Regions from separate parts of the Streptomyces sp. NPDC046915 genome, predicted to be linked through region 3. Evidence: riboswitches for the same ligand, from Rfam matches in the RefSeq annotation. Region 3 holds a riboswitch; each other region holds the start of a gene.
What was found. Region 3 has a riboswitch for thiamine pyrophosphate ahead of thiC (phosphomethylpyrimidine synthase ThiC). Riboswitches for the same ligand answer to the same signal wherever they lie in the genome.
Positions count from the first base shown of each region.

Region 1: it holds a riboswitch for thiamine pyrophosphate, as region 3 does, so the genes downstream of both, ABZ915_RS35280 (thiamine ABC transporter substrate-binding protein) here and thiC (phosphomethylpyrimidine synthase ThiC) in region 3, are expected to answer to the same signal.
Region 2: it holds a riboswitch for thiamine pyrophosphate, as region 3 does, so the genes downstream of both, thiO (glycine oxidase ThiO) here and thiC (phosphomethylpyrimidine synthase ThiC) in region 3, are expected to answer to the same signal.

Region 1 is NZ_JBEYXB010000017.1:88,838-93,327, reverse strand. Features, by position in the region: gene ABZ915_RS35285 (iron ABC transporter permease) at 1-1,237, opposite strand, end outside; gene ABZ915_RS35280 (thiamine ABC transporter substrate-binding protein) at 1,288-2,370, opposite strand; TPP riboswitch at 2,460-2,567, opposite strand; gene rlmN (23S rRNA (adenine(2503)-C(2))-methyltransferase RlmN) at 2,592-3,698, opposite strand; gene ABZ915_RS35270 (hypothetical protein) at 3,754-4,440, opposite strand.
Region 2 is NZ_JBEYXB010000050.1:63-4,552, reverse strand. Features, by position in the region: gene ABZ915_RS48230 (Rv2175c family DNA-binding protein) at 77-442, opposite strand; gene ABZ915_RS48225 (FAD-dependent oxidoreductase) at 500-1,750, opposite strand; gene ABZ915_RS48220 (hypothetical protein) at 1,783-2,133, opposite strand; TPP riboswitch at 2,186-2,297, shown strand; gene thiO (glycine oxidase ThiO) at 2,295-3,455, shown strand; gene thiS (sulfur carrier protein ThiS) at 3,452-3,664, shown strand; gene ABZ915_RS48205 (thiazole synthase) at 3,667-4,461, shown strand.
Region 3 is NZ_JBEYXB010000003.1:496,658-501,147, forward strand. Features, by position in the region: gene ABZ915_RS10455 (IclR family transcriptional regulator C-terminal domain-containing protein) at 1-390, shown strand, start outside; gene ABZ915_RS10460 (SsgA family sporulation/cell division regulator) at 490-927, shown strand; gene ABZ915_RS10465 (YibE/F family protein) at 1,024-2,463, opposite strand; TPP riboswitch at 2,536-2,692, shown strand; gene thiC (phosphomethylpyrimidine synthase ThiC) at 2,685-4,469, shown strand.

The DNA of each region.
Region 1 (4,490 bases), on a different contig from region 3:
ACGGCACGCCGACCAGCGCCTGCGCGAGCGGCACCAGGATCCAGGACTGCCGGAGGTCCAGCGGCGGCTTGTCGAGCGCGATCAGGAACCCGAAGCCGACGGTCACCGCGGACACGCCGAGCGGCAGCATCAGCAGCGCGTCGAAACCGCGCACGATCCGGCCCGCGTCCCGGCGGGCGAGCGCGGCGGCGGCCAGACCGCCGACAGCCAGGGCGATGGCGGTCGCGGCGACGGCGTACTGGAGGGAATTGGTGATCGCGTTGATCGGCGCCACCAGGAACATGCCGCCGCCGTCGTCGGTCAGCGCCCGGTAGTAACCGAAGCCCGGCGCGTCCAGCGAGCGCGACACCAGCACGGCGAGGGGCAGCACCAACAGCAGGGCGACGGTGGCGAGGACACCCGCCAGCAGCGCCCACTGACCCGCGCCGCGCGGCCGACGGGCGGTCACGGCGGCGTCCACCAGCCGCAGCGCGGTCTCCCGGCGCCGTACCGTCCAGGCGTGCACGGCGAGGATCACGCCGACCGCGAGGAACTGGACCAGGGTGAGGACGGCGGCCGTGGCCAGGTCGAAGACTTCGGAGGTCTGCCGGTAGATCTCCACCTCGACGGTGGAGAAGGTGGGCCCGCCGAGGATCTGGACCACGCCGAAGGAGGTGAAGGTGAACAGGAACACCATCAGGGCGGCGGCGGCCACCGCGGGTGCGAGGGCGGGCAGCGTCACCTTCCGCCAGGCGCGCAGCGCGGACGCCCCCAGCATCCGGGCGGCCTCCTCCTGACGCGGGTCGAGTTGTGCCCACAGTCCGCCGACCGTCCGTACGACGACCGCGTAGTTGAAGAAGACGTGCGCCAGCAGGATCGCCCACACGGTGGTGTCCAGCCGCACGCCCCACAGTTCGTCCAGCAGCCCGCCGCGCCCGACCAGCGCGAGGAAGGCGGTGCCGACGACGACGGTCGGCAGCACGAACGGAACCGTGACGACGGCCCGCAGCACCTGCTTGCCGGGGAAGTCCAGGCGGGCGAAGGCGTAGGCGGCGGGCAGCGCGATCAGCAGGGTGAGCGCGGTGGAGGCCAGCGCCTGCCAGGTGGTGAACCACAGCACGTGCCCGATGTCCGGCTGGGTGACGACGTCCGCCATCCGCCAGAACTGCCAGACGCCGTCCACCTTCAGCCCGCGGGCCACGATCGCGGCCACCGGCCAGGCGAAGAACACCGCGAAGAACGCGACGGGCAGGGCCATGAGGCCGAGCCGCGCCGCGGTTCCCCGCCTGATACCCCGCCTGGGCGTGGCTACTTCAGTACCAGCGACGTCCACGACTTGACCCACTGGTCGCGATGGGCGGCGATCTTCTCGGGGGCCATGGTCTCGGGGGACTTGGCCTGCGGGCCGTACTTCACGAAGTCCGGCGGCACCTGGGCGGCCTCGCGCACCGGGTAGACGAACATGTTGAGCGGCATGTCGTCCTGGAACTCCTTGGTGAGCAGGAAGTCGAGGAACGCCTTGCCGCCCTTGGTGTTCCCCGCGTTGCTCAGCAGCCCCGCGTACTCGGTCTGCCGGAAGCAGGTGCCGTACGACACCCCGGTCGGGGCGGTGCTGGGCCGCTTCTTGGCGAAGATCACCTCGGCGGGCGGGGAGGAGGCGTACGACACCACGAGCGGCCGGTCGCCGCCGGCCTTCCTGCCCTCGGAGGAGCCGGAGAACTCCTGGTAGTAGGCCTGCTCCCAGCCGTCGACGACCTTGACGCCGTTGGCCTTCAGCTTCTTCCAGTAGTCCTGCCAGTCGCCGTCCCCGTACTTCGCGGCGCTGCCGAGCAGGAAGCCGAGGCCGGGTGAGGAGGTGGCCGCGTTCTCGGTGACGAGGAGGTTCTTGTACTCGGGCTTGGCGAGGTCGGCGAACGACTGCGGCGGTGTGAGCTTGTGCTCGCTGAAGTACGCCTTGTCGTAGTTGACGCAGATGTCGCCGGTGTCGACGGGCGTGACCCGGTGCTTGTCCTGGTCGACGCGGTACTGGGGCAGGATCAGGTCGGAGCCCTTGGGCTCGTACGACTGGAACAGCCCCTTGTCGAGGGCCCGCGACAACAGGGTGTTGTCCACGCCGAAGAAGACGTCGCCCTGCGGGTTGTCCTTGGTCAGGATCGCCTTGTTGACGGCCTGGCCCGCGTCGCCGTCCTTCAGGACCCGGAGCTTGTACCCGGACTGCTTCTCGAAGTCCTTCCGCACGTTCTTCGACACGGCCCACGAGTCGTGGCTGACGAGGGTGACGGTCCTGGAGTCCGCCGAACCCTTCCCGTTCGACGCCCCACACCCCGTCAGAACGGGCAGCGCCACGAGACCGAGCCCTACGGCCACGGCCACGAAGGTCTTGTTGTGCACTGGATTCCTCCTGGGGTTGACCAGGAAGAGACGCGGCCCTGCCCGGGACCCGCGGAGGAATCCGCCGGTGCCCGGGCAGGGCGCAACAGCTCGAGTGATGACCGAACTCCCTACCCAGAATGACCTGGGCGAGGTTCAGAGGGTCTGCGGCCCGGTTGCCGCACTCTCAGCGCTGTGGCGCTCCCCTGTCGGAATATGAAGATGTACTTGACGCCCACAGACTACCGCTCGGTGGCCGCCAGCTGACCACAGGCTCCGTCGATCTCCTGCCCACGGGTGTCCCGGATGGTGACGGGCACTCCGTGCGCGGCGATGGCCTCCACGAAGGCCTTCTCGTCCTCCGGCCGCGACGCGGTCCACTTGGAACCCGGCGTCGGGTTCAGCGGAATCAGATTGACGTGCACGGGCCTGCCCTTGAGCAGCCGCCCGAGCCGGTCACCGCGCCAGGCCTGGTCGTTGATGTCCCGGATCAGCGCGTACTCGATGGACAGCCGCCGGCCGGACCTGGCGCTGTACTCGAAGCCGGCGTCCAGCACCTCGCGCACCTTCCAGCGCGTGTTCACGGGTACGAGGGTGTCGCGCAGCTCGTCGTCCGGCGCGTGCAGCGAGATCGCGAGCCGGCACTTGAAGCCCTCGTCGGAGAACCGGTGGATCGCCGGGACGAGCCCGACGGTGGAGACGGTGATGCCGCGCTGCGACAGCCCGAGCCCGTCCGGCTCGGGATCGGTGAGCGCCCGGATGGCACCCACCACGCGCTTGTAGTTGGCGAGCGGCTCGCCCATCCCCATGAAGACGATGTTGGACAGCCGCGCCGGTCCGCCGGGCACCTCTCCGTCCCTGAGCGCCCGCATCCCGTCCACGATCTGATGGACGATCTCGGCGGTGGACAGATTCCGGTCGAGCCCCGCCTGCCCGGTCGCGCAGAACGGGCAGTTCATCCCGCAGCCCGCCTGCGAGCTGATGCACATGGTGACCCGGTCCGGGTACCGCATCAGCACCGACTCGACGAGCGTCCCGTCGAACAGCCGCCACAGCGTCTTGCGGGTGGTCCCCTGGTCGGTCGACAGATGCCGCACCACCGTCATCAGCTCCGGCAGCAGCGCCTCCCGCAGCCTGTCGCGCGAACCGGCGGGGATGTCGGTCCACTGCTCCGGGTCGTGCGCGTACCGCGCGAAGTAGTGCTGCGAGAGCTGCTTGGCGCGGAACGGCTTCTCCCCGATCTCGGCCACCGCCTCCTTGCGCTCGGCAGGCGTGAGATCAGCGAGATGCCGCGGCGGCTTCTTGGCTCCGCGCGGCGCGACGAAAATGAGTTCTCCGGGCTTAGGCATGGCCTTACCAGTGTCGCAGATCGACTTGGGTGGCCCGGGACGAGTGGTGGGGCGGTCAGGCCGGGCCTGTTCCCAGAGTGTCGCGGAGTTCTGCGATGTCGCGTTCCAGGTCGCGGTACTGGTCGCTGACCCTGCGGTCCTGGGTGGGGATCACCCGGCCCTCGTCCAGGGCGGTGAGCCGGTCGCCGAGGGCGGCGAGGGTCGCCTGGCGGCCGAACCAGCCGGGGGCGCCCTGGGTCGCGTCCAGTTCCTTCTGGGCCGCGCGGAAGGCGGCGTGGACGCGTTCGCGCAGGGGGATCAGGTCCTCGCGCAGGCGGTGGGTCTTCTCCCGCAGCTCCAGCATCGACTCGATGAGGCCCGCGAACGACTCCCCGATCTCCGCCATGCCCTGGGCGTGCGCCACGAGTTCCTCGAGTGCCGGCATGATCTCGTCGAGGTCGTTCTCGTCCTTGCCGACGAGCAGCGCCCGCGTGTCGCCGTACTCCTCGGACATCCGGTCGATGTCCCCGAGGATCCGCGCGGCCACATCGGTCTGCTGCCGGATCGCGTCGACGGGCATCCCGTCGCGGTGGCCGAGCAGTGCGGCGATCTCCGCGAGCTCCTGCGCCAGCTGCTCCCGCATGTCCAGCAGCGCCTGGTGCGTCTCGTCGGCGGAGTCGATCGTGGACCTCAGACTCCCGGCGAGCGCCTCGACCGCGTCGGCCGCCTCCTGCTCCCGCTTGGCACGCCTACGTCCCCACACACGCCTCACCCCTCCCGGACACGGATCACGGCGGAATGATCATATGTTCG
Region 2 (4,490 bases), on a different contig from region 3:
GGACGTGACTCACCGCGGCCGGGGCCCCGGGGCCGCGGCCCGTACGCCGGACGGTGTTCGGTTCGGATGGTCCGGGTCAGACGGCGAGCGCCTGGGCGCGGCGCTTCACCTCCGTGCCGCGATTCTCGCTCAGGGCCTGTGCGGGGGTGCCGGGGAGGCTGGGGTCCGGGGTGAAGAGCCATTCCAGCATCTCTTCGTCGGTGAAGCCGTCGTCCCTGAGGAGCGTCAAGGTCCCGGACAGGCCCTTGACGACCTTGTCCCCGTCGATGAAGGCGGCGGGGACGTGCAGCGCCCGGTTCTCACCACGGCGTACGGCGATGAGCTGGCCCTCCTTGACCAGCTGCCGCACACGTGTCACCTCGACGCCGAGCTGTTCGGCGATGTCGGGCAGGTTCAGCCAGGCGGGGACGAGAGCATCGATCTTCGCGTCAATCTCGGTCACGGGATCTAGCCTGCCATCTGCCACTGACACTCGGAAGTCAGGGCGGTCCACCCGGGGCTATTTGCCAGGTCCCGGGCCCGGTGCCGTGGCGCTCTTCAGGGGCCTCGCCGGGTCGGCCAGTATCTCCGGCCGCATCGGTGTGCCCGCCTCGATCAGCCGTCGTCCCTGGGCCAGGTCCCTCGGGCGTCCCACGGCGAGCAGGGCCACCAGCCGGTCCTCCTTCAGCCAGCAGACCGTCCACGCGGGGCCGGCCGGATCGCCGCGCCACAGGGTGCGGTCGGCCGCGCCGTGGTGACCGGCGTACTGGACGAAGCGGCCGAACTGCTCGGACCAGAAGTACGGCACGGGGTCGTAGACCGCGGGGGTCTCGCCCATGATGTTCGCGGCGACCGTGCGCGGGCCCTGGAGGGCGTTGTCCCAGTGGTGGACGAGCAGTCGTTCCCCGTACCGGCGGGAGGGGAAGGAGGCGCAGTCGCCGACCGCGTACACGTCCGGGGCGGAGGTCCGCAGGTGCTCGTCGGCCACCACCTCGCCGTGCGCGCCGAGTTCGATGCCGGAGCCGGCCAGCCACGCCGTGGCGGGGCGGGCGCCGATGCCGACGACGACGGCGCCCGCGGGCACCCGCGAGCCGTCGTCGAGCACCACCGCGCCCGGCTCGACGCGCTCCACGCGCGCGTGGGTGCGCAACACGGCGCCGCTGTCGGCGTACCAGGACACCATCGGCGCGGCCACCTCGGCCGGGAGCGCGCCGGCGAGGGGGCGGTCCGCCGCCTCCACGACCGTCACCGCACAGCCCGCCTCACGGGCCGCCGTGGCGAACTCGGCGCCGATCCAGCCCGCGCCGACGACCACGATGTCGTGCTGCCGGGCGAGTACCGGCCGCAGCCGTTCGGCGTCGTCGAGGGTGCGCAGCAGGTGCACGCCGGAGACGCCCTCCGTGCCGGGCAGCCGGACCGGTTCGGCGCCGGTGGCCAGGACCAGGACGTCGTACGGTTCGGGCCCCGCCTCGGTGTCGACCTCGTGGTCGCCCGGACGCACGCCCAGCGCCTCGCGGCCGAGGAGGAGTTCGATGCCGAGCGCGTCGAAGTCGACGTCGAAGGCGGAACCCTCGGCCTTGCCCAGCAGCACGGCCTTGGACAGCGGGGGCCGGTCGTACGGCTGGTGGGGTTCGGCGCCGATCAGCGCCACGGTGCCCCGGAAGCTCTGTTCGCGCAGGGCGACCGCGGTCTGCACCCCGGCCATGCCCGCGCCGACGACGACCACGCGCCGCGCCTGTGACGTGCCCTGTTCCCGCGTCTGCTCGCTCACTCGATCACCATAGTCAACTGACTGTTCGTCAGTCAGGGGGCGTGCTCAGTGACCTGCTCCACAACGCTCGTACCCGCTCCGGGCTGCGATTCCCATTCCCAGGTCTCCTCCAGCCGCACCCGGCCGTCGGACAGCTCGACGACGGTGGACGCGCAGTGTCCGCAGGAGGTGGTGCCGTCCCGCTTCAGCTGCACGTACCGGAAGTCCAGCCGGTCCCCTTCCCGGGTGCCCACCAGAGACCCGCGTATGACATCGCCGCCCGCGTACTCGGCCCAGATCTCGCCGTTCTTCTCGTGGTACGCGAACCGGGTGCGCGTCCCCACCTGCCCCGGGGCCTGGTCCGCTACGGGGGCGAGGATCAGACCGTCGAGCGAGCGGGCCATCGGCGGAGGCCTCCTTACGAGTCGGTGCGCTGCGGGCTAGGGTGGCCACCGTACAAGCACTCGCGGGAGCCCGGACGCACCGGGCTGAGAGGGAGGCTGGCGGCCTCCGACCGTACGAACCTGATCCGGGTCATGCCGGCGAAGGGAGGGGCTGGACGCCCATGTCGTCACGTACGTCCGACGTCCTCGTCATCGGGGGCGGGATCATCGGCCTGGTCACGGCCTGGCGGGCCGCGCAGCGCGGCCTGAGCACGGCCGTGGTGGACCCCGAGCCCGGCGGCGGGGCCGCTCAGGTGGCGGCCGGGATGCTCGCCGCCGTCACGGAGCTGCACCACGGCGAGCAGCGGCTGCTCGGCCTGAACCTGGCGTCGGCCCGCCGCTATCCGGACTTCGCGGCCGAGCTGACCGAGCTCACCGGCCTCGACCTCGGCTACCGCAGATGCGGCACGCTCGCCGTCGCGCTGGACGCCGACGACCGCGCCCACCTGCGCGAGCTGCACGCCCTTCAGCACCGGTCGGGCCTGGAGTCGGAATGGCTGTCGGGGCGGGAGTGCCGCCGCCTCGAACCGTTGCTGGCGCCGGGGGTGCGCGGGGGGCTGCGGGTGGACGGCGACCACCAGATCGACCCGCGCCGGCTGTCGGCCGCGCTGGTCGCCGCGTGCGAGCGGGCCGGGGTGGTCTTCCACCGGGTGTGGGCCGAACGCTTCGACGTCGCAGGGGACCGGGCGGCCGGCGTCACCGCCTCGGACGGCTGCGTGCTGCGCGCGGGCCAGGTGGTGCTGGCCGCCGGGAGCCTGAGCGGGCGGCTCGCGGGCCTGCCCGAGGACCTGCTGCCGCCGGTGCGGCCGGTGAAGGGGCAGGTGGTGCGGCTCGCCGTGCCGGAGCGGTACGCACCGTTCCTCAGCCGGACCGTACGGGCCGTGGTCCGCGGCAGCCATGTCTACCTGGTGCCCCGGGAGAACGGCGAGCTGGTCGTCGGGGCCACCAGCGAGGAGCTGGGCTGGGACACCACGGTGACCGCGGGCGGGGTGTACCAGCTGCTGCGCGACGCGCACGAGCTGGTGCCCGGCATCACCGAGCTGCCGCTCACGGAGACCCGGGCCGGCCTGCGCCCCGGCTCGCCCGACAACGCGCCGCTGCTCGGCCCGACCGGTCTGGACGGCCTGCTGCTGGCCACCGGGCACTACCGCAACGGCGTACTGCTCACGCCCGTCACCGGGGACGCCCTGGCGCACGCCCTGACCACCGGTGAACTGCCCGAGGAAGCCCGCCCGTTCACCCTCAAGCGCTTCAGCACGGCACTCACGGAGCAGCCCGTATGAACAACCCGGTCACCATTTCCGTCAACGGAGAGCGCCGGGAGGTCGCCCCCGGCACCGCTCTCGACACTCTCGTCGAGTCCCTCACCGCGGCGCCGCGCGGCGTGGCTGCCGCGCTCAACGAAACCGTCGTCCCGCGCGCGCAGTGGCCCGCCACGGCTCTGGCCGAGGGTGACCGCGTCGAAGTCCTCACCGCCGTCCAGGGAGGCTGACCATGGCCGACGACCCCTTCGTCCTCGGCGGTACGTCCTTCACGTCCCGCCTGATCATGGGTACGGGCGGTGCGCCCAGCCTGGAGGTGCTGGAGCGGGCGCTGGTCGCCTCCGGCACGGAGCTGACGACCGTGGCGATGCGGCGGGTGGACCCCGGTGTGCACGGCTCGGTGCTGTCGGTGCTGGAGCGGCTCGGCATCCGGGTGCTGCCGAACACGGCGGGGTGCTTCACCGCCGGGGAGGCCGTGCTCACCGCCCGGCTGGCACGGGAAGCACTGGGCGGCGATCTGGTGAAGCTGGAGGTCATCGCCGACGAGCGCACGCTGCTGCCGGATCCGATCGAGACGCTGGAGGCGGCGGAGACGCTGGTCGACGACGGGTTCACGGTGCTGCCGTACACCAATGACGATCCCGTGCTGGCGCGGAAGCTGGAGGACGTGGGCTGTGCGGCGATCATGCCGCTGGGGTCGCCGATCGGGTCCGGGCTGGGGATCCGCAATCCGCACAACTTCCAGCTGATCGTCGAGCACGCGCGCGTGCCGGTGATCCTGGACGCGGGCGCCGGTACGGCCTCGGACGTGGCGCTGGCGATGGAGCTGGGGTGTGCGGGGGTGATGCTGGCCTCGGCCGTCACTCGGGCGCAGGAGCCGGTTCTGATGGCGGAGGCGATGCGGCGGGCGGTCGAGGCCGGGCGGCTGGCGCGGCGGGCGGGGCGGATCCCTCGGCGGCACTTCGCCTCGGCGTCCTCTCCTGCGGAGGGCTTGGCTGTGCTTGATCCGGAGCGGCCCGCTTTCTAGGGTCCGTCTTCAAACGGATCTTGCCCAGA
Region 3 (4,490 bases):
CCCGCGGTCGAGGAGTGGGCCGACTTCCGCGAGACCGGGCACGCGCACGCCATCGGTCAGTGTCTGCTGTCCCAGCTGGACGAGGAGGCCCGCCGGGACCACCTCGACCGTTACCCCGTGCAGTCCCTCACGCCGTACACGGTGCGCGACGACCGCTCCCTGCTGCGGCGCCTTGAGCGGATCCGGCGGATGGAACCGGCGACGGAGCGGCAGGAGTACGCGCTGGGCACGGTCTGCGCCGCGATCCCGATCACCGTCGGCACCACGGCTGCCACGATGGCCCTCTCCCTGCCCTCCCACCAGGCCGACCGGCTGCTGCCCGCGGTCCAGCGGCTCCAGAGAGAGGTCGGACGGCATCTGGGCTCGATCGCGCTCTCTATCAGTATCTGAAAACTCACTCCTTGTGATCTCTTGTGTACTTTCAGCAAGATTTCATCAGTGTCAAAGGGGTCATTACCGGCCAGTCGGTGTCCTATGACGGGATGGGCGATGCGCGAGTCCGTACAGGCAGAAGTCATGATGAGCTTTCTCGTGTCGGAGGAGCTCTCCTTCCGCATCCCCGTGGAACTGCGATACGAGACATGCGATCCCTATGCCGTGCGGCTGACCTTCCACCTGCCCGGTGATGCCCCGGTGACCTGGGCCTTCGGGCGCGAGCTGCTGATCGACGGGGTGGGCCGGCCGTGCGGCGACGGCGATGTGCGCATCGCGCCCGCCGGCCCCGAGGCGCTGGGCGAGGTGCTGATCCGGCTTCAGGTCGGTGCCGACCAGGCCCTGTTCCGCTCCTCGACGCCCCCGCTGGTGGCCTTCCTCGACCGTACGGACAAGCTGGTGCCGCTGGGGCAGGAGGGGGCGCTGGCCGACTTCGACGCCCACCTCGACGAGGCCCTCGACCGCATCCTGGCCGAGGAACAGAGCGCCGGCTGAAGCGTTACGGCAGGACCCGGCCCGGACGCTGCGCCTCGGCACCGGGGAGCTTGCAGTAACGCTTCTCCGCAGATCTCGCCAGCTCCTGACGGATCCTCACCGCTTCCTGCGCCTGCCCCGTCCGCCACGTGCCGGGGGCGACGAGGTCACGGTGGCCACGGCCGGCTCCGCTCCAGGACGATCGGCCGCCACCACCAGGGCCGCGAGGGCGGTGGTGACCGGTACGGAGGCCACCAGACCGATCGAGCCCACCAGCGTGCGCACGATCTCCTCCGCCACCAGCTCGCTGTTGGCGACCGTGCCCACACTGCTCTGCGCGATGGAGAACAGCAGCAGCAGGGGCAGCGCGGCACCCGCGTAGGCCAGCACGAGTGTGTTGACCACGGATGCGATGTGGTCGCGGCCGATACGGATGCCCGCACGGTACAGACCCCGCCGGCCCATCGACGGATTGGCTTCGTGCAGCTCCCATACGGCCGAGGTCTGGGTCACCGTCACGTCGTCCAGGACACCGAGCGACCCGATGATGACACCGGCGAGCAGCAGACCGCTCATGTCGATCGACGGATACAGGCCGTGGATCAGACCGGTGCTGTCGTCGGTGTTGCCGGTGAGGGCCGCCCAGCCGATGAACAGCTTGCCGAGGACGCCGATCAGCGACAGCGAGACCAGCGTGCCGAGGACCGCCACCGACGTACGGGCCGACAGACCGTGGCACATGTAGAGCGCGATCAGCATGATGGCGCTGGAGCCGACGACCGCCACGATCAGCGGGTCCGATCCGTGCAGGATCGCGGGCAGGATGAAGAAGTTGAGGATCAGGAAGCTGATGGACAGCGCGACCAGTGCCATGACGCCACGCATCCGCCCGACGATCACGACGGCGAGGGCGAAGAGCCCGGCCAGCAGCGCCATCGGGAAGCGCCGGTTGACGTCGGTCACCGAGTACTGCAGGTCCTTCGGCGCCGAGGGCTCGTAGGCGGCCACGACCTTCTCGCCCTGGTGCAGCTGCCGCGGCTGGTCCGGCTGCACGATCTCCGTGAACGTACGGCCCTTGTCCTTGCCGGTGTCGACCCGGATCGTCGCCTTCTTGCAGGTGCCACTCGCCTTCTGCTGCGTGGAGCTGCCCTCGGCGGTGGAGGCGTCGCCGGCCGGGGTGCCCCCGGAGGCGTTCGCCGACTTGCAGCTGACCTCGACGACCTTGGCGACCGTCGCCTGCTGCGTCTGCCGGTCGAAGCCGACCCCCGTTCGCTGGTGCGGAGGGGCGCCGCCGGGCCACAGCACCACGAGCCCGACCGCTACCGCCGCGGTGAACGGGATCAGAACGGCCGCGATGACCCTGCGCAGATGCTTGGAGACCGGCGTCGCGGGGCCGTGGCTGTGACTGTGGGAGTGCCCGTGTCCCCCGCCGTGTCCGTCTCCTCTGCCGCGCCCGTGCCCTTCACCGGCGTCATGACCGAATTCTGAGCCGTCGCCAGGGCGGTGCCTGTGCGGCGGCTCGGTGGGCGGGTACGGAGGCTGTTGCGTCGTGGTCACCGCCCGATGATTGCAAGAACGGGCAGAGGCGCACTGTTCACCGCGCCACAAATGACGCTAGCGTGGAGGCACCTTTGCACACGCGGGAGCTCGGAGCACCGGGCTGAGAGGGCGCTGACCTCCGTCTTCGCGATGTTTCACGTGGAACACCGACAGACGGAAACCGCTGCGTCGACCGCCGAACCTGTTACCGGGTAATGCCGGCGTAGGGAGTAGGTCTTATGACCAACAAGGACGCACGCACGCCTGCCTCCACGCAGCTCTCCAGCGACGGGGAGGCCGGGAAGTCCATCGGCTGGCACAAGGGGTATGTCGAGGGCTCACGCCCCGACCTGCGGGTGCCGGTCCGTCAGGTGCACCTCACCAACGGGCAGTCGGTCACGCTGTACGACACCTCCGGCCCGTACACCGATCCACTCGTCGAGACCGACGTCCGCAGGGGTCTTTCGCCGCTGCGGGAGAACTGGATCATCGGCCGCGGTGACACCGAGGAGTACGCGGGCCGTCCCGTCCGTCCTGAGGACGACGGGATCAAGCACACCTCGCCGCGGGGTGGCCTGCGCAACCTCGACGCGGTCTTCCCCGGACGGCCCCGCCAGCCGCGCAGGGGCCGGGACGGCCAGGCGGTCACCCAGCTCGCCTATGCCCGTCGAGGTGAGATCACGCCCGAGATGGAGTTCGTGGCGCTGAGGGAGAACGTTTCTCCCGAGGTCGTCCGCGAGGAGATCGCGGCGGGCCGGGCCGTGTTGCCCGCCAACGTCAACCACCCGGAGATCGAGCCGATGATCATCGGCAAGCGGTTCCTGGTGAAGGTCAACGCCAACATCGGCAACTCGGCGGTGACGTCCTCCATCGAGGAGGAGGTCGAGAAGATGACCTGGGCGACCCGCTGGGGCGCCGACACGGTCATGGACCTGTCCACCGGCCGCAACATCCACACCACCCGCGAGTGGGTGCTGCGCAACTCCCCCGTCCCCATCGGCACGGTGCCGCTCTACCAGGCACTGGAGAAGGTCGACGGCAAGGCCGAGGAACTGACCTGGGACGTCTACAAGGACACGGTCATCGAGCAGGCCGAGCAGGGCGTGGACTACATGACCGTCCACGCCGGTGTGCGTCTGGCGTACGTGCCGCTGACCGCGAACCGCAAGACTGGCATCGTCTCGCGCGGCGGCTCGATCATGGCGGCCTGGTGCCTGGCGCACCACAAGGAGTCGTTCCTGTACGAGAACTTCGAGGAGCTCTGCGAGATCCTCGCCGCCTACGACGTCACGTACTCGCTGGGCGACGGGCTCAGGCCCGGTTCGATCGCGGACGCCAACGACGAGGCCCAGTTCGCGGAACTCCGAACTCTCGGGGAACTCAACCGGATCGCCAAGCGTTACAACGTACAGACCATGATCGAGGGCCCGGGACACGTCCCGATGCACAAGATCAAGGAGAACATCGACCTTCAGCAGGAGATCTGCGATGAAGCTCCGTTCTATACGCTCGGCCCGCTGACGACAGACGTCGCACCGGCGTACGACCACATCACCTCCGGCATCGGTGCCGCGATGATCGCCTGGTGGGGCACGGCGATGCTCTGCTATGTCACGCCCAAGGAGCACTTGGGCCTGCCCAACCGTGACGACGTCAAGACCGGCGTCATCACCTACAAGATCGCCGCCCACGCAGCCGACCTCGCCAAGGGGCACCCGGGTGCCCAGGAATGGGACGACGCGCTGTCCGACGCCCGCTTCGAGTTCCGGTGGGAGGACCAGTTCAACCTCGCCCTCGACCCGGACACGGCACGGGAGTTCCACGACGAGACGCTTCCGGCCGAGCCCGCCAAGACGGCCCACTTCTGCTCCATGTGCGGGCCGAAGTTCTGCAGCATGAAGATCTCACACGACATCAGGCGTGAGCACGGTGGAAGCCAGGCCGAGATCGAGGAGGGTATGGCGCAGAAGTCGAAGGAGTTCGCGGCAGCGGGGAACCGGGTCTATCTGCCGGTCGTGGACTGACGCGGAGGCGCCGCCTGTCCG